3 regions of the Paenibacillus sp. V4I9 genome follow, and region 3 is predicted to be linked to each of the others. Evidence: riboswitches for the same ligand, from Rfam matches in the RefSeq annotation. Region 3 holds a riboswitch; each other region holds the start of a gene.

What was found. Region 3 has a riboswitch for cyclic di-GMP ahead of QFZ81_RS34790 (IPT/TIG domain-containing protein). Riboswitches for the same ligand answer to the same signal wherever they lie in the genome.
Region 1: linked by a shared signal. The riboswitch ahead of QFZ81_RS25320 (hypothetical protein) and the one ahead of QFZ81_RS34790 (IPT/TIG domain-containing protein) in region 3 are both predicted to bind cyclic di-GMP.
Region 2: linked by a shared signal. The riboswitch ahead of QFZ81_RS33850 (OmpL47-type beta-barrel domain-containing protein) and the one ahead of QFZ81_RS34790 (IPT/TIG domain-containing protein) in region 3 are both predicted to bind cyclic di-GMP.

What each region holds. Positions count from the first base shown of each region.
Region 1 covers NZ_JAUSZE010000001.1:5,433,492-5,439,573, forward strand. The annotation lists gene gloA2 (SMU1112c/YaeR family gloxylase I-like metalloprotein) at 1-50, opposite strand, end outside; gene QFZ81_RS25315 (hypothetical protein) at 162-428, opposite strand; gene QFZ81_RS25320 (hypothetical protein) at 750-1,055, opposite strand; cyclic di-GMP riboswitch class I at 1,159-1,253, opposite strand; gene QFZ81_RS25325 (MDR family MFS transporter) at 1,365-2,588, opposite strand; gene QFZ81_RS25330 (glycine-rich domain-containing protein) at 2,909-3,904, opposite strand; gene QFZ81_RS25335 (TIGR01777 family oxidoreductase) at 4,016-4,900, shown strand; gene QFZ81_RS25340 (esterase-like activity of phytase family protein) at 4,957-6,082, opposite strand, start outside.
Region 2 covers NZ_JAUSZE010000001.1:7,358,993-7,365,074, forward strand. The annotation lists gene QFZ81_RS33850 (OmpL47-type beta-barrel domain-containing protein) at 1-1,668, opposite strand, end outside; cyclic di-GMP riboswitch class I at 1,768-1,860, opposite strand; gene QFZ81_RS33855 (hypothetical protein) at 2,212-2,670, opposite strand; gene QFZ81_RS33860 (hypothetical protein) at 2,705-3,151, opposite strand; gene QFZ81_RS33865 (ParM/StbA family protein) at 3,148-4,344, opposite strand; gene QFZ81_RS33870 (RNA polymerase factor sigma-54) at 4,675-4,869, opposite strand; gene QFZ81_RS33875 (DUF779 domain-containing protein) at 4,888-5,253, opposite strand; gene adh (aldehyde dehydrogenase) at 5,266-6,082, opposite strand, start outside.
Region 3 covers NZ_JAUSZE010000001.1:7,543,631-7,549,712, forward strand. The annotation lists gene fliW (flagellar assembly protein FliW) at 1-374, shown strand, start outside; gene csrA (carbon storage regulator CsrA) at 368-601, shown strand; gene QFZ81_RS34765 (flagellin N-terminal helical domain-containing protein) at 773-1,582, shown strand; gene fliD (flagellar filament capping protein FliD) at 1,735-2,691, shown strand; gene QFZ81_RS34775 (flagellar protein FlaG) at 2,746-3,102, shown strand; gene fliS (flagellar export chaperone FliS) at 3,077-3,502, shown strand; gene QFZ81_RS34785 (hypothetical protein) at 3,499-3,867, shown strand; cyclic di-GMP riboswitch class I at 3,995-4,085, shown strand; gene QFZ81_RS34790 (IPT/TIG domain-containing protein) at 4,159-6,082, shown strand, end outside.

The DNA of each region.
Region 1 (6,082 bases), 2.1 Mb from region 3:
TCATAATTGGAGCTAATGATCGCCACATGATGAATTTGTTCTAACTCCACTCCATTCCCCCCTGTCCCCATTTAGTGAAAAATCGCATTCCGGGAACTCCCCCTCCTGCGGTCCGTTTCACTTATTTTATCCGTCAGTTCTCATTGTTTCAACAATTTTCTTCAAAACTTCCTCAGCGTGCACATAGTCAACTTGGGTCGCGCCACACGCTCTTTCACATCCGGCAATTCCATAATCTCATGAACGGACATCGTTGCACAGTGCTGCACAAGATCTTCCATCAATTGATAATTACTAATCCGATAATCGCGATATCGCCCTAAACCCGTTCGAGCATCCATGATAAAAGATAATAAATCCCATCCACTCGGATTCAAAATATCTTCTTTGCTGAACTGCGCCGAATCCGCTTTATCTACCCCGCGCATAATATCATCGGTATCGCCGAAGGTCTCACGCCCTCCATAGTAATCATAAACAACACGTGCCGCACTTGGCGCAATTCGGGTTCCCCTTTAAATTCAACCTTTTCACCCATCCGCTCAAGTTCACTGGAATGATGATCGAACCACAAGCCACAACCTGCTACATAAGGGACATTGGCCAAAATAATGCTATGTATCCCCCTAATAACAGTTCCAAAGCACTACTAAAACATTTGACATTCATTACATCAGCTCGTGTCAATTTGTGACAATGATTTTGTCTTTACAATTCCCTTACAGCTGGCAATAAAAAAAACGGTACGCCTAGATAGGCTGTACCGTTCTTAATTTGGATGATAAACATTGATAAAGCCTTGTCAAAAATGCTTCAATTTGCGACATCGGCGGCATTTTTACAGAAAGCTTAACTTCGCCCTTCCAGTAGAAAATCAAGATGCTATTGTTTCTCCCGTGAAACATTTCAACATCCCAACAAGCCTCATTTAACGCGTATTCTTCCCGATTGATCATGAGCTTTGGTCCATCCGAGGAAGGCACCAAACGGGCAACATGATTACCACATAGCGAAGTCACTTTTTGTTCTTCTTGTAGTATTCCTTCAGACTGCATGCTGCTGGATCCTCCTTTTATTTTTACATAAATTTGTTATGACAGAGAAAAAACCCCACCATAGTGAACCGATCGGAGGGGTTCGGATGTTGATACCCAATCGTTCGGCGGCTGGCTGGCTGCGAGTCCGGTTTGCAGGACAAGTAAGCCCCTTTAGCTTTGCGTCACTGGCTTTCGCCAGCTTTGCCTTTGTCGAGATGTCTTACTAAATATCTGAAGAGTTAAGAGTAATAAATATCTACACTCTCAAGGATACGGGAACTCGATTTGAAATCGAATAGTTCCAAAGAACTAATTTTGCAATATTTTTCAAAAATTTTCTTTTTTCGACGTATTTTTCGCCGTAATTTGACGAATCGTGCCTCTCCAATAGAAAATGGATCCCGTAATTGTAAGAACAGCCATAAGAACATACAACGTATTCCCACCATAAGAAACGAGCAAAAACCCACCTAACCAAGGCCCAATAAAGTGGCCTATGTTCGTTAATGTTTGAGCGCCAAAATAAGTGCCACGCATTTGCTCGGGAGCTAATTTGTCAATCAACATATTAGCAGCAGGGTAATTTAGAATCTCACCAAGGGTGAAAATACCCATCGAAATAATAAGCCATACCAGCGAGTGGGAGAATGCAAAGCCAACATCCCCTAACGCAAACATTAGGTTGCCAAATATAATCGCAGCGAGGGGCGTGTACTTTTCTGCCAAACGAGTAAGTGGAATCTGCATGGCAATAACCACGATCGCATTTACACTCATTAAGATCGCAAACATTTTCACACCGTCTACAAAGTTCTGCTCCAAATATTGCGAAAGTGTCACCATCACCTGTGAGTAACCGATAGCTCCAATAATACCGCCAAGGATATACAAGCGAAAAGTCAAATCACTGCGAATCACTCGCAAAGCAGAACCAAAGGTAACCGAAGATTTCTTCTCACCCTCGATTTTCTTGATGCCAAACGCGATGAGCAGTGCGTAAAGGGTGACCGCATAAATAAAATAAATGATTCCAGTGATGAGAAAAGGCAGCGCACCGTTCATCGTAGCGAAAAAAGCACCCAAAAGTGGCCCAACAGCAACACCAACATTAATCGCCATGTACCGCATCGAAAATACTTTAAGTCTCTTCTCAGGTTCTGTGAGGTCTGCCATCAAAGCCTGCGACACGGGCTCATAAAAAGATCGGCACAAGCCGTTCAGCATATTGAGCAGCATAAACAGGATTGGTAGTTTAACCATACCGAAACCTAAGAACACGAACGCCCAGCCGAAAAGAGCAGCCAGCATGATAATACGTCTTCCGAATCGGTCCGATAAGGTGCCCCCTATAAAACCGCCTACGGTTCCAGCCAAAGAACCCATCCCGATGACAATTCCGATCATCACCGCACTCATCGACGTATGCCTGGCTAAATAAATCGCGAGAAAAGGCAAACTCATGGAGGACGCAGCCCTAGCCATTACGGTTCCAAGAATTAACGTATGTACAATGGGATGATAAGAACTTAGAAAACCACGTAACCGATTCATTTGAAAGGACTCCTATCGCCGCTTAATTTACCGTAGGTCAAAGAAATCGACACCGAATTCCAATTATACACGAAAAATGACGATATGTGTCTCCAATTTGTTCTAATTTCGAATCTGTGGACTTGGGGCTACGGGTTCGTGACAGGATGGTTGGGGATGGGTTTCCCCATTTTAGTCTCGGTCTCCTTGTATGCTCCAAACAAAAAACACTCTCAGGCAGAGAGTGCAAAAAGTGTTTATAATGTCCATTCGCTTCCCCGCATGAAGCCTTGTCAGAGTCATCCGATTCCACGAACGGAATACTGCTTTCACAACTTAACCTAACTTCCCCCGCAACCAGACCCGCAGCTCGACCCTGACGAGCATGAAGAGCCCGATCCGGAGCTGCAGCTGCTGCCGCCGCCTTGATCTCCAGAACTATCGCCACTGCCTCCAGAACCTCCACAACCCGATGAAGAGCAGTTACTTTGCTTGTTATTTGGGTTATTGGTTTCATTCGCAGGCCACTGAGCGTTCATCCCGCTTGTATAGTTATTATTATCCTGAATGGAGAAGAACATCATGGCTCCTGCCATATACACCATGTTGTTCGGATTTGTTATCGAATCCTTCCATCCTGTATCCTCAAACCTGCGGCTGTTCGTTGATTGTCTGGCTTCGTTAATCGCCTGCGTGATTAGTATGCGGATCGTCTCTGCAACTTCTGGATACCGCTTCGCCTGCTCCATATCGAACCATTGCTCGGCGATTTCTTCATCATTCGCTTTGCGAAGCAAATCTGTTCGCTGCTCATCCAGCGGATTGCGGAAAAATCCGTTCCAGCACCGCGAACTCGTTGGAGCGAACTCGAACAAGTGCGCATATACCCAATCGAACCAAGCACGTTCACCCGGCATTTGCTTCGGTTCGCGTTCAGGTGAATGATGAATAGCGCCACCTGCGAATTGATCCCCGAACCGCTGATATTCTCTCGTAAACATTAGCATCTCATGCCAAATCTCATCGATTTCGCTGCTAAACATCGGGGTTCTTTTTAAAATGAGATTCATCAGGAAAAATCGTTTTAATTCAAACCATTTACAGGCAAACTCGTCATCGGACATGGAAGAATTCCCAGCTTTTACGCGATATTGGAGTCTTTCTACATAATCAAGTGGAAGAGCACTATTCAGCTTAGTAACGATTCGTTCTAACGGAACACCTTCTAGCAAACCAAGCCCTTGGGGTAAATCTGAAGCTCGAAAGCTCGGTTTGGATTTCCCTATGCGGCTTCTCTTGGACGGTTTGGGTGATTTTCGGAATAAAAAACGAAACATTTGGCATCCCTCCCTATTTCCAATATAACACAGTAATGTAAAGAGAAGAATAACATCAGTTGGAAAACATTGTATATAGGCCCTATAATAAAAGAAAGGAGGTGCTGAAGGATGAAAATAGCAGTAACCGGTGGCAGCGGGTTTATTGGTAAACGATTGATTTCTCATTTGCAGAAGCAAGGTCATGAAGTCATCAATATTTCACGTTCACCCAGAGCTGTTGTAGAGCATGTACGCACCGTTACTTGGGATCAACTAAAGACGGATTCAAGCGCATTCGCAGGACTGGATGCCATAGTGAATTTGGCTGGAGAGTCGATTAATCAGCGTTGGACAGCTGCGGCCAAGGAACGAATCGTTGGTTCTCGGCTAAAGGCAGCTGAACAAGTGGCTCAGCTTGTAGAACACATGGAAGTGAAACCGAAAGTCGTCGTTAATGCTTCAGGAATGTCCGTTTATGGTACATCAGAAACCGAAACCTTTGACGAACGAAGTCCGCACCGTCCTGTCGATTTCTTATCGAGGATAGTCGAACAGTGGGAAGACGCGGCTGATCAGATACAGGGAACACGCATCGTAAAAGTCCGCGTTGGACTTGTTCTAGACGACAAGGAAGGCGCATTCCCAAAAATGGCATTGCCTTATAAGCTTGGTGTTGGCGGTCCCATAGGCAGCGGCAAGCAATGGCTCTCCTGGATTCACATTGATGATATGGTGAGGCTTATTGATTTTTGCATTCAGAACGAAGCGATTATAGGTCCTGTTAATGCGACAGCGCCGAATCCTGTCACGAACAGGGAGTTTGGACGGGCATTAGGGAAAGCGATGCGAAGACCAAATCTATTCCCGCTTCCTGCTTTTATTTTAAAAATGATGTTCGGTGAGTTATCTACGCTGCTTTTGGAAGGTCAGAAGGTACTCCCTCGCGTATTATTAGAGCATGGCTTTACGTTTAAGTATTCTTTCGTAGACAAAGCCCTCGCTGATATTGTTTAAATAATAAAACCCAGACCACCGAGTGCGCCTCGATGAGCTGGGTTTTCGTTTACTTATTATTTCGTGGATAAGTCGTCAGAAACTTGAATAAGTTGTAATTGAGTTGGCGCGCTTGTTAGTGTTAATACGCCTTTATCATCATAGCTAATACCGAAGTCATTGTCGTTTACAATCGCAATCGTATTTTTGTCAACAACCGTCAAGCCTTCAATCTTCTCATACGGGTATCCTAGTTTAGCAATATCGACAATTAATTCCTTGCTAACTGGTTGAATACCTTGATCTTTGAGCTGCTGAACGGATAGGCTTTCCAGGTTTTTGCTTGTATCTTTTCCTAAAATATTCGTAGCCTTAGAGAAATCCGATTTGTAAATTCGTTTCAGCTGTGCGTCAGCGCCCGCATTCTTATCCCGCTCATCTACAAGCAGTACATTACTGGATAGTGCGGAGAGATCACTGATCACGATATCTTTTTGGTTCACTTTGACGAACATGCCAGCTTGCTCAGCGACATAAACATACTCGCCCACGATTTGCTTTGTGGCTAAGTCCATTTTGAGGATACGCAGATTTCTCGAAGACTCCCCTGTTTTCTTATCTGGATTTGCCATTGGACTTTGAATGGATGTGTACAAGAATTTACCATCTGGAGAAATAGTCACACCTTCAAATCCACGGTTGGAAATACGTGTATTGTATACCTCAGGCAGTGTATCAAAAATTGGCGTTTGAGCACCAGCTTGAACGAGCTTGTCTTTAGCGCCTTTAGGGACATAACGTCCTAGTATCGTGCCATCGCGTTTCACTTGAAGAATGGATGGGCGATATTCATCTGAAACCCAAAATGTATCGTCAGTTGGGCTATAAGCGATACCTTCCAAATCAAGACCATCCGGATCATAAGCCAGCTTCGTAACACCTTTCTCATCATACGGCACTTCATCGATTCCAATCAAGTTCGGCAGTCCTGTTATGTATTTGCTATTGCTTACTTTATCTAATTTGCCATCTGGAAGCGATAGTTTGATCGTCTCCAAGATTTCAATGTTTCCGTTCGTAATTTTGAATTTATAAATACGTGGAATGTAGTTGTCGATCGGGAATGTGCGAAGTTTATCTTTACCTACTTCACCGTTGGGTCCACGATCCGCCAACGTATAGAACGTATCTGCAGCATCTTTA
Region 2 (6,082 bases), 180 kb from region 3:
CTGGGCACTTTCAGCCGATTCTCCATATCGTGTGGAATTGGAGTGAATTTCATATGTGTAATTCCCTGATGCCAGATTCGTATAGGTCACGGTCGTTCCGGCTACTGTACTTTTAAGTACCTTCGAACCATCTACGATTTGATACACTTTATAAGCCGTAGCATTGGGTGCAACCGTCCAGGTCAGTACAACATCATTTACATTCTGGAATTTGTATGCGAAATTACCAGGAGCAGCCATAACTACTTCCCCTACCGTTAAGGCAACTTGGGTTCCTTCGGCAGACTCACCAAAACGGGTACTAACAGAATGAACTTCGTATAAATAATCACCCGCAGGCAGGTTGACGTAGGTAACTGTCGTGCCTGTTACCGTGCTTTTCAGTACTTTTTCATCACCGATAACTTGATAGATTTTGTAGGAGGTAGCATTCGGTGCAACCGTCCAAGTCAGCACGATATCGGTTAGGTTTTGTAATTTGGAAGCTAACGTTGCCGGAGGCGTCATCGTGACCGATCCTACAGTCAAGGAAACGGTGCTACCGTCTGTTGACTCGCCGAACAAGTTGCTTAGCGAATGGACCTCATATACATAATCGCCGGTCAGCATATTCGTAAATGTAACCGTCGTACCGGTTACTGTGTTTTTCAACACTTTTTCTCCATCGATTACTTGATAAACTTTATAAGAGGTTGCGTTGGTCGCAGCACTCCAAGTAAGTACCACGTCGTTCACATTTTGAAGTTTAAAAGTCAGGTTGCTTGGCGGCACCATCGTTCCTACGGTTAATGAAATCGTGCTGCCCTCGACAGACTCTCCGAAACGGTCACTGAAAGAGTGAACCATGTATGTATAATTTCCAGCGGGCAAATTCATGTAGGATACGGTTTTTCCCGTTATTTTACTGCTTTTTAATACTTTTTGATTATCAATAATTTGATAGACGTTATAGCCGGTTGCATAAGCAGCAGTATTCCACTTTAGTGTAACGTCATCGGTAGCCACCGTATACGTTAAACCGCTAGGAGCCGTCATCGTCAGATTTCCTATAGCAGCTTCTACTGCTGTTGAGTTTGGAGATTCGCCATACAAAGGATGGCTAGCTGTTACTGTATATGTATATATTCCCTCTGCGGCGTTGTTGACGGTAAAAGTTCTCGCTGTCCCCGAATAGACTAACTTTCTTCCGCCTTCTTGATTTACATACAAATTATATGTTTGTACATTAGGAGCAGTTCCCCAGTTCAAAACGATATTGTTACCATTTTGTATGGTGTACGTTAATGTAGCCGGGGCAATCATATCAGGATAAGTGATATTGATATTCACCGGAGCACATGGGCCCGATTCGCCACCTGAACTTAAAGTAGACACTACATAACTGTATGAGCCCTCTGTCAGGTCATTTATGGTAAAAGAAGCTGTTGTCGTTGTCCCGACATTAATAAGCTGCCCATAGGTGATGCTGTATACAGTGTATCCTGTAGCTCCATACACCGGGCTCCACGTTAATTTCACATCATCAGGCGTTAGAAGTTGAGTAGCAAGATTGCTTGGAGGTAAGATGGTTCCGTTGTCTGTTGCTCCCCACGCATGTAAGGCTGGAAAGATTAATTGAACAAATAAAAGCAGTGTGAGAACCATAGACATTTGTCTTGATTTCTTCATTGACATCTGACTCCCTTCCCTTCTTATAATAAGGATTGATAGATCTCAAAAAAAGAAAAGAACCTTAAACAAGGTTCATAGAAAAACACTATGATTCCCTGTGGTAACCGGCTACCATGCACGTTTTTTAATACGCGTTTCAGGCCCTTGGCTTTGCGTCTCACAGTTTCCTGTAATTTGCCCTTTTCACTTGAGATTTCGATACTTCTATCTCTGCCATAATACTATATTCCTAGTAATTTGAATAGGTAAATTTAACTATAAGATTCATGATCCGCATATATTCTAGTACTTTTGATCTTCTTTATTAGTTAAAATTCAATGATTTTCCTATATTTATGAAACTAACATTGTAAATTCGACAATATTTGAATTGATACCCCTTACATATAATGTTGTATACAAGATAAACATTGAACTATTTAGAGTCTTTCAAACAAAAAATAGACCATGCTTCTACAAACGTAGATAGCATGGTCTATTTTAAGTACCCTCAGACTTCCAGAGTGTTTCACAAAATTAATTCTGTCCTTCCGCTATACCTTAGTTAGCAATTTTGCTCCATACAGGGTACTCTTCCAAGTACCCATATTCGTTCAATTCCTTAAGAGCCTTGCGTATGCTATGTTCATCCTCGCCCGATTCACTGGATAGTTCCACTAGATCGTCTAGGTTGATGTTCGGGTTCTCTTTGCAAAACGTAAGCAAGCCCTTAGCAGCCCAGGAAAGCCGATCGTCTTGGAAATCTCCAACCATACGGCGGAATATTTTGTGCGAGACAATTCTCAGCTCTACGAGTTGCTGCAAAGCTTTAGTCGCCTGCTTGAGATTCATGCGACCGAGCTTAGCAATATCAGATAATCCTGGAATGTTCGATTCCGAAGAAAAACATTTCAAGACGATAAAGGTCATTTGTGTATAAATATCCATGCCGGGATGGTGAAAAACTTCATCTGAAAGATTAAAATGACGCGCTGCGTCCTTAGCTTGTCCGTTGTCCATCTGATGTCCTCCTTTTCATTACCATGGAGTTCACCTACTCATTATTGTTGCCATGATCCGAGGGCTGTACTAGCTTTCCCGAATTGTGCCGAGATTGCCGGAATATTTGCGCCAAACTGAATTTTTTCTGATCATTGGCATCCGGGATCTCCTTCTTTGGCTGGTTGAAATCATCATTCGCTTCATGAGCAGGTTCAATAGGCTCTGCCGACTCCATGTCACTATAGCTGTCTGCTAGAGAAACGGCCTCATCCATGTCCGAGACCATTTTTTTCCCGGGAAATAATTCCGTAATCGGTCTCCTACCCGATTGCTCTTCTCGAACATACCTTGTCAAAATATCCATGATTCCTTGACTGAAAATGCCTTCCATTTTCAATTGGTTTAAATAATCGATGACCTCAGGCGGTGTGTCTGACGGAATATACAGGGTAACATCCTTACCTGAACGAACGTAAACGGTGGATCTCCGCTTTTTCAATCCGATTCGCTCCCGCTCTCGGATACTCCTTCAGAGTCAGCACTAGCCGCCGCGGATTCGTCCGCATGTTTCAGCGCGTGGTCAAGCATAAGAAAGGTGCCTCGCACATTTCGGAATTGGCTGTGTTCCACGGTATCAAACTTAATGGGCAGGCCCAGCTCGGCGTTTAATTTCTCAATCCAAGGCTGCAAAACGACCGCTCCACCGCCGATGAACCAAAACTCATTGGCGTAGCGTACATGCTTCCAAGAGTTACGGGCGTATTTCAGCACTTTCTCCGCTAATATGCGCATATGCCGGTTAATAAGGCTTGTCATGTCAAAAACAACCTTACCCTCCGCATAAATCTCATACTCTTTGTTGACCAACATGAGGGTCAATTCCGCCGTGCTTGCGATTAATTCCTCGCCTTGTGAATTAACCTCGTTGCGAATGCTCTCTAAAGCATCATTGAGGTAGATCTTAGCGCCGGTAGAGTGCCGTTGATCCAGATCGAGACCGGGTTTGAAGAACGCGATATCCATGTCGACACCGCCTACATCCGCAATGCCGAAGCCTTTGTGGGATAGATGTGATTTGGAAGTAGCCTCAAGGTCGTAAACACCGGAAACATCGTCTATGCTGATATCGGTAGGAAGCGAAAATTCCATTTCCACCGTTATCCCTTTAAATACGGGGGTCGTCCCGAATGTAACGGAATGTACGCCTCCTGTAATCTTATGAGCAAATTCCTCGCGGAATTTCGTTATTTCACGAATCGGCAGACCTGTACCCAAGTTGACAGCGGCTTTTATCCGCTTTTTCCCCCGCCTGATGGCATCCTCATGTTTCTTGGCAATGGCATACGCCGCAGCCGTAAGGAGTGTCACCATTGTTTCGGGTCTCTGGGCCTTCTTTTGCACCGCTTTATCCCCTACAATTTCATGAATAATCCCTTCGTCACCGATCGCTAAGTTACCCACGTAAACATGTCGGTACTGATCGCTCTCTATCGAAGGCGATGTAATCTGTACGTCAAGAAAATCCAGGGGATCACCTTGTTCCATCAAAAGAAATCGTTCACCAAACGGTTGCGCTAGTACATTAGGGAAAATAAAGTTATTGTCCAAATGGTCGTAAATCACTTTAACGTGACTGCTGCCATTATCAATAGACAGCGTGATGGTAGTGGTTAAGACTTCGTTCTTTGTCAAGTCTATTCCCCTCTCCGGTGGCCTTATTTGAGTTTATATAAAGATTCGCGTTACAAGGGCCAATTGAGAGGGTATTTGGAGAAATTGGTATTTTTAGCAGCTAGTTGGAATGAAGTTTAAAGTTTAAAATTTGAAGTTTAAGATTTAAACTTTAACTTGTACGATTTAAACGTTAAGATTTAAGCTTTAAAGTTTAGGATTTAAATGTAAAGTTTAAACTTTGCGAATGTTGCAAAAAACACAACAATTCCTGCCAAAAGTAGCTCTAACTCATATAAAGAGGCTAAATTGTTGTACAACATACAACATCCTTAGCTTGCCTGGAAGAAATCAAGGAAATTGTTGCACGCTGTACAACTTGCCATTATTTACGGTACGGCTTACCGTTGAATCATGCACATACAGCCTTTCTGCGATTTGCTTCATAGTCATAGGCCTAATATGAGAGGAGCCTTTCTTGTAAAACTCTGGCTGCAGCTCAAAAAACCCTGCTCCCTTCGTCAAGGAAGAGAACAGGGTTTTCATCGTATCCTATAAAAAAGCTTAGAGACCCAACACACGCCGCTCCTCATCCGAGAACATCCTCGAACGAGTCAGAAAGCGCCGCCCTTCCGGCCCCTCAAGCGAGAACATCCCGCCTCTGCCGGGCACCACGTCGATGATGAGCATCGTATTCTTCCAATAGTCGTATTGCGACTTGCTCATATAGAAGGGTGCGCCGCCTATTTCCCCTAGCCATACGTCGCTGTCGCCGATAAGAAACTCCCCTTGCGCGTAACACATCGGAGAGCTGCCATCGCAGCAGCCGCCGGATTGATGGAACATGACAGGGCCATGCTTGGCCTTTACGATTTCGATTAGCTCTAGAGCGGCATCGGTAGCAACAACCTTGCTCACTTCTATCGTCATCGTACAGCTCTCTTAGAAGAAGCCCAGTGCGTCGGGGCTGTAGCTGACGAGTAGATTTTTGGTTTGCTGGTAATGGGAGAGCATCATTTTGTGATTCTCGCGGCCTATGCCCGAGCTCTTATAGCCGCCGAAGGCCGCATGGGCAGGATACGCATGGTAGCAATTCGTCCATACGCGGCCGGCTTGAATGCTGCGCCCCATCCGGTAGGCCGTGTTCATGTCGCGCGTCCATACGCCGGAGCCAAGACCATAGAGCGTGTCATTGGCGATCGCCAGCGCCTCTTCCTGATCCTTGAACGTCGTAACGGAAAGAACCGGTCCGAAAATCTCCTCTTGGAAGATTCTCATTTTGTTATGCCCCTTCAGAACGGTCGGCTGAATGTAGTAGCCGTCGGAAATATCTCCTTCTACCTTTGCCCGACCTCCGCCGATCAGGCATTCGGCGCCTTCCTGTGCACCGATATGGATATAGCTCATAATTTTCTCAACCTGCTCGGTAGAGGCTTGTGCGCCAATCATCGTTTCCGTATCCAGAGGGTTGCCCTGTTTGATGGCAGCGACTCGCTTCAAAGCTCTTTCCATAAATTGATCATAAATCGATTCCTGAATTAATGCGCGTGACGGGCTGGTGCAGACTTCTCCTTGATTCAAGGCGAACATCGCAAAGCCTTCGAGCGCTTTATTGAAGAAAGCGTCATCACTTGCGACCACATCCTCAAAGAAAATATTCGGCGACTTGCCACCCAGCTCCAAGGTGACCGGTATCAGGTTTTGCGAAGCATACTGCATAATTAAGCGGCCTGTCGTCGTCTCGCCGGTAAAGGCGATT
Region 3 (6,082 bases):
ATTTAGATTTATTTGAATTTGAGACAATTGATGAAAAGGGACCATTTGCTTATTTAAAGAGCATAGAAGAAAAAAGTATCGGTTTTGTTGTAGCTAACCCATTTACTTTTTTCCAGAACTATAGTTTTGAGTTGGATGAGAAAGATAAGACATGGCTGCAAATAAATACACACGAAGAGGTTCTTGCACTAGGGATCATAACTTTAAAGACACCATTTGAGAAATCAACGATGAACTTGGCAGCTCCGCTTGTTATTAATATTAACCATCTATCAGGTAGCCAAATTGTGCATGCACCTTCGAGAGACTTTAGTACCCAAACACCTTTATTCCCAAAATTCAACGAGAAAGGAATTGAGGGTGTAACATGTTAATTCTGACAAGAAAAAATGGTCAGTCTATTCTCATAGGCGAGAATATTGAAGTTTTTATCACATCGATAGAGGGCGATCAAGTAAAAATAGGCATCAATGCTCCTAATGATACCAGAATATATCGTAAGGAAGTTTTTGAGGCCATTCAGCAGAGTAATAGAGAAGCGATTACAGAGCTTCCGAATATCGAAAATATGAGAAAAATGCTGAATTTAGAGGATGTTTAGGTAAATAATTCAAAAGCAAATCTTGAAACGACAAAAAAATTAAAAAAATTAGTGATAAAGTACTAAATTGCTATAAACTTTCTGATCGTATAAGCCGAAATAATATATGTAAGGTCAAAGACCTATATAATCCACATGGATGTGGAATACAAATTCAAGGAGGAATTACAAATGATTATCAATCACAATCTTAACGCAATGAACTCTCACCGCAATCTCGTGTTCAACAACGCTCAACAAGGCAAGTCCAGCGAAAAATTGTCTTCCGGCTACCGTATCAACCGTGCGGCAGACGACGCAGCAGGCCTATCGATCTCCGAGCAAATGCGTTCGCAAATCAAAGGGATGAACCAAGGAATGCGCAACGCGCAAGACGGTATTTCCCTTGCACAAACGGCTGAGGGTGCAATGAATGAGGTTTCCGACATGCTGACTCGCATGAAAGAACTTACTGTTCAAGCGCAAAACAATACGTACAACGCGAACGACCGTACTGCAATGGACGCTGAATACACGCAATTGAAAACAGCGATCAGCGACATTGCTACAAACACGCAATTCAACGGCATCAACCTTCTGGATGGCAGTGGTACCGCTAACTTCACGATTCAAACAGGCGGCGGTGCTAACGATCAAGTAGTCATGGACATGACGAAAGCAGATATTAGTGCTTTGGCGTTTGGTGGTGTTAGTACGCAGGCATTGGCTACAGCTGAAAGTGTTACTGTCGATGCAGCTATCACAACGGTTAACGGTGCTCGTTCCGCTCTCGGTGCATACCAAAACCAACTCGAACACGTATACAACAACGTTGGCGTGAACGCGGAAAACCTGCAAGCTGCGGAATCCCGTATTCGTGACACCGACATGGCTTCTGAAATGATGAATTACACGAAATTCAACATCCTGCAGCAAGCTTCCACTGCGATGCTGGCACAAGCCAACCAAGCACCGCAAGGCGTACTGCAACTGCTTCGCTAATCAACAACTAGTATATAAAAAGAAAGGTCTTCGAAATCGAAGGCCTTTCTTTTTTGTAAGAAATTTTCGAATATCTTCGAAAAAAGCTAATTAATGACACCTCATTGTACGATAAATATAGTAGAGAACAAATAACTAAGGAGATGAATAGGATGGTTATGCGAATTACGGGTTTGTCCTCCGGCATGGATATTGATGGTATGGTCAGCAAGTTAATGAAAGCGGAACAGTTACCCATCGATAATCTCAATAAGCAGAAAACGAAGAACGAGTGGCTGCAGGATTCATACCGCGCAATAAACACGGCTATTTATCCATTAAGTGAACAGGGCAAGCAATTACAATATAGCTACAACTGGCCAACGGCTTCAGGAACGGATGGTAGTGGCAATCCTGTCTTCACGCAGGCAGATCAAGATGCCATTTACGCAAAAATAAACAGTTTTGTATCGGCTTATAACGATACAAGTGTTGCTATGAAATCCAAGTTGGATGAAACGGTAGAGCGAAGCTATCAACCACTTACTAGCGATCAAAAGAAGGCAATGAGTGATGATGATATAAAGAATTGGGAAATTAAGGCCAAACAAGGTCTTCTTCGCGGAGACACAATTGTGTCAAAGGCATATTCGGAATTTCGTTCCGACTTGACAACTGGAGTGACTGGAATTGCGTCGACCTATAAATCACTTGCTGATATTGGTGTCACTACGGGTGCTTATAACAAGTTCGACCCTTCAATAGCCGGTAAATTATTAGTTGATTCAACTAAATTAAAAGCTGCTATTGCTGCAGATCCGCAAGCCGTCATTAATTTATTCACGACACATGGTACCGGTACAGATCGTGGTATTGCACAACGGATCTATGAGGATGCCGGCAATACGATGTCGGAGATTTCGAAAAAGGCTGGTTCGACAAACGGATCGTATACTAGCACTTATACGTCTCTTGGCAAGAAGGATAACGATCTTGCTCAAAAAATTGCAGATATGACAGAAAAGCTCAACAAGAAAGAGGACCACATCTATAGAATGTTCAGCACGATGGAGACAGCAATTGAAAAAGGGAATTCACAAATGAGCTGGCTGCAAAGTCAAATGGGTTAATTACATTGTAGCAGTAATTTTTGGAAATATGCTCAATGGAAAGGAGGAAACCTATTGGACATTCAATCCAAACTTCCCAAAGTTCAAATGACGTCAGTAACAAAGGATGTGTCTGAGCCGATTAAGGCAACAGGAGAGTATGCTGAAATTAAAGAAAAGAGCAAGTCACAAATACTAACGGTTGGGGAGAAAGCGTTACTTGATTCAATTAATAAGGCTAATATAGCCGTTCAAGGTACCCCACATGAATTTAAGTATAAAATACACCAATCAACTGGTGATGTAATTGTGCAAATTTTAAATAAAAATACCCAAGAAATCATTCATGAAGTTCCATCCGAGAAATTTATCGAATTGGTGGAGAAACTTCAGGAGCTGTCAGTGGGTGCAATCATCGACGAGAAGAGGTGAAGAAGAATCTATGCTTCACGCACAGAATCAGTATTTAAACGCCCGTGTCCAGACATCTTCCCCTGGAGAACTTACTTTGATGCTTTTTAATGGTTGTATTCTTTTTATTAAACAAGGGATTGCTTGTATGGAGAAAAAAGATTTTGCAGGGAAACATACAAACTTTTCAAAAGCGCAGAACATTATTGAAGAGCTGCAATCTACTTTAAATATGGAATATGAAATCTCCCATAATTTAAGCAGTTTATATACGTTTCTTCAAAGTAAGCTATTCGAAGCCAATGTTAAGCTTGATATCGAATCTGCCCAGTATTGTGTCACGATGTTTGCAGAATTGCGAGATACGTGGAATGAGGCGTTGAAAAGTTTGAAGAATGGGGAGAAGGTACAGCAAGTATGACCCTATCAACTCCAATGGAACGCTTGTTAGGTAACTTGATAGAAACAACAAGTCAAATCTCTCGATTAGATTTAGATGAAGAAGTAAATGAAAGTTTGCTTCTTTCTTTACAGAATAATCAGGTTGAGTTGCGGCATCAAATCGAAGAAATATTATTGGAAGAGGGACGCTCTTTCAATGAACATGAAAAGCCATACATCAAAGAATGTTTTATGTTGGAACAAAACAATCTCGAGAAACTTAAAACGATCCAACAATCTTTGGTTGGAAAACTTCAGCGTATCAACTCTGGTAAAGTTTCACGAGAGCTATATCAATATGAAGAAGAGCAGAGTGTTGGCTTTTTTATCGATAAAAATCGGTAAAGCAAATATATTGCCGAAAAAACGAGGAAATACTTGTAAAAAGTACTAGGAAAATACTTGCGAAATAAATAATAAGAAAATATACTAAAATAGTAAATGGGTATTAGTTCCAAAGATATAGAAAATGAGAATAGATTGGCAAAACTATAGTGATATAGTGACGCAAAGCCATGGGTCTAATCGCTTATCTTAGTCGATCAGATTGCCAGGTTGCCCATTTGTTTGGTCATACAAACAATAGCAACCTGCTATTGTTTTTTTGTGTATAGATGTAATAGAGGAGGGATATTTATGAGACGAATGAAGCAATGGTTAGTAGTGATATTGACCTTTAGCATGGTTTTCAGTGGTTTGATGCTACGAACTTCGGGAGCTGCAGAAGCGGCAGTCAATGATTATGTAAGTGTTACCAAAACGGTTTCTCCTACAACGTTTACAACAGAGGATACGGCGGATGTGACTTTGAATATTACCGGCACCCCGCCTGTCAATGTAGTTGTGCCGAATGATGTTGTACTTATCATTGACAAGTCGGGAAGTATGGCACCGGGCTACAATAACGGTGAAGATAAAATGACGAATGCAAAGAATGCCGCTAAAGGTTTCGTTGATTTGATGGATTTGACAAAGCACAGGGTGGCGGTTGTGGATTTTTCATCAACCAATATGATCGGTAGCATCCCCTTTACAACGGATAAAGACATTGCTAAGAATTACATAAATGGAATTCAAGCAAATGGTGGTACAGCGACTGGCGATGCTATTCAAGCAGCTATTAACTTGCTGGCAGATCATCGTCCTGAAGCGCAACCAGTCATCGTCATTATGACAGATGGAGACGCTAACCAACCTTCGAACGACCCTTACGGGTATGCGAAACAAAAGGCACAGGATGCTAAGGATGCAGGTATTATAACCTATACAGTTGCACTGCTCCAACCGAGTGAGAATCCTGATACAAGCGGACCAAACATATTGCTTAAAGAAATGGCCACAACGGCAGCACATCATCACTTCGTGCTTGGATCAACCGGTTTGGCTGAAATATATGCAGCCATTGTTAAAGAAATTGGCTTGGCGAGCGCCTTTGATGTTACAGTGACGGATATTGTCGATTCGAATTTTGAAATTGTACCTGGCTCGGCAGACAATAATATCCCTAAACCGACAATTACCGGCAATACACTAACTTGGGATTTTAATGAATTGAAAAATAGCACTCTTTCATTCAATTATAAAATTCGTCCGGTAAGCAAAACAAAAACAGGGACATACCCGATTTCGACAGCGAGCTCAGTTATTACTTATAAGGACTATGCAGGTGCAAGCCGATCGAAGTCCATTCCGAGTGTTAACGTTAATGTCAAGCTTCCAGCGCCTCAAGTTACATCGCTTGATAAGTCCTATGGTCATCCGAAGGGCGGAGAGACGGTTGTTATTAATGGGAATCACTTTGTCAACGGGGCAACTGTTCAATTCGGAACGATGAGGGCTAGTAATGTAGTATTTGTGAGCGATACACAATTGACGGCAACTGCTCCTACCGGGAAGCAAGGCATTGTTAGTGTTACAGTAACTAACCCGGATAGTCAACAAGCGTCAGCCTCTTACCAATATAAAGCTGATCCAATTGTCGCGGTCATAGATCCAAATAATGGGCCTTTGGATGGCGGTACGCTTGTGTATGTGACAGGGAACTATTTTATGAGCGGAATCTCTGTATTGTTTGGTGATAAACCTGCATCGGTAATCTATATGGATTCAACATATTTGAAAGTAACATCCCCGAAGGCAACAACGCCTGGTCCAGTTGACCTTACGTTTACGAACCCGGATGGAACGAATGCTGTTGTTTCTGGAGGATTTACGTACAATGAACCTCCGAAGACAGATCCGGAAATTACGTCAGTTACACCAAACACAGGTGTTATCACTGGCGGAAACCAGGTCTATGTAAACGGGAAAAACTTTAAGTCTGGTATGACAATATTTGTAGGTGGAAAACAAGCGTCTACTACATATGTATCAGCAACGCAATTTTTAATCACTGTTCCAGTAGGTGATAGTGTTGGTGCAGTAGATGTTTCAGTAGCGGATTTGAACAATAACTTATTCACGCTGACAGGTGCCTATACCTATACCGCTGTTCAGTATCCGATACCAACCATTACGTCGATTGTGCCAAATACCGGACTTGTTGCAGGTGGTGAAACCA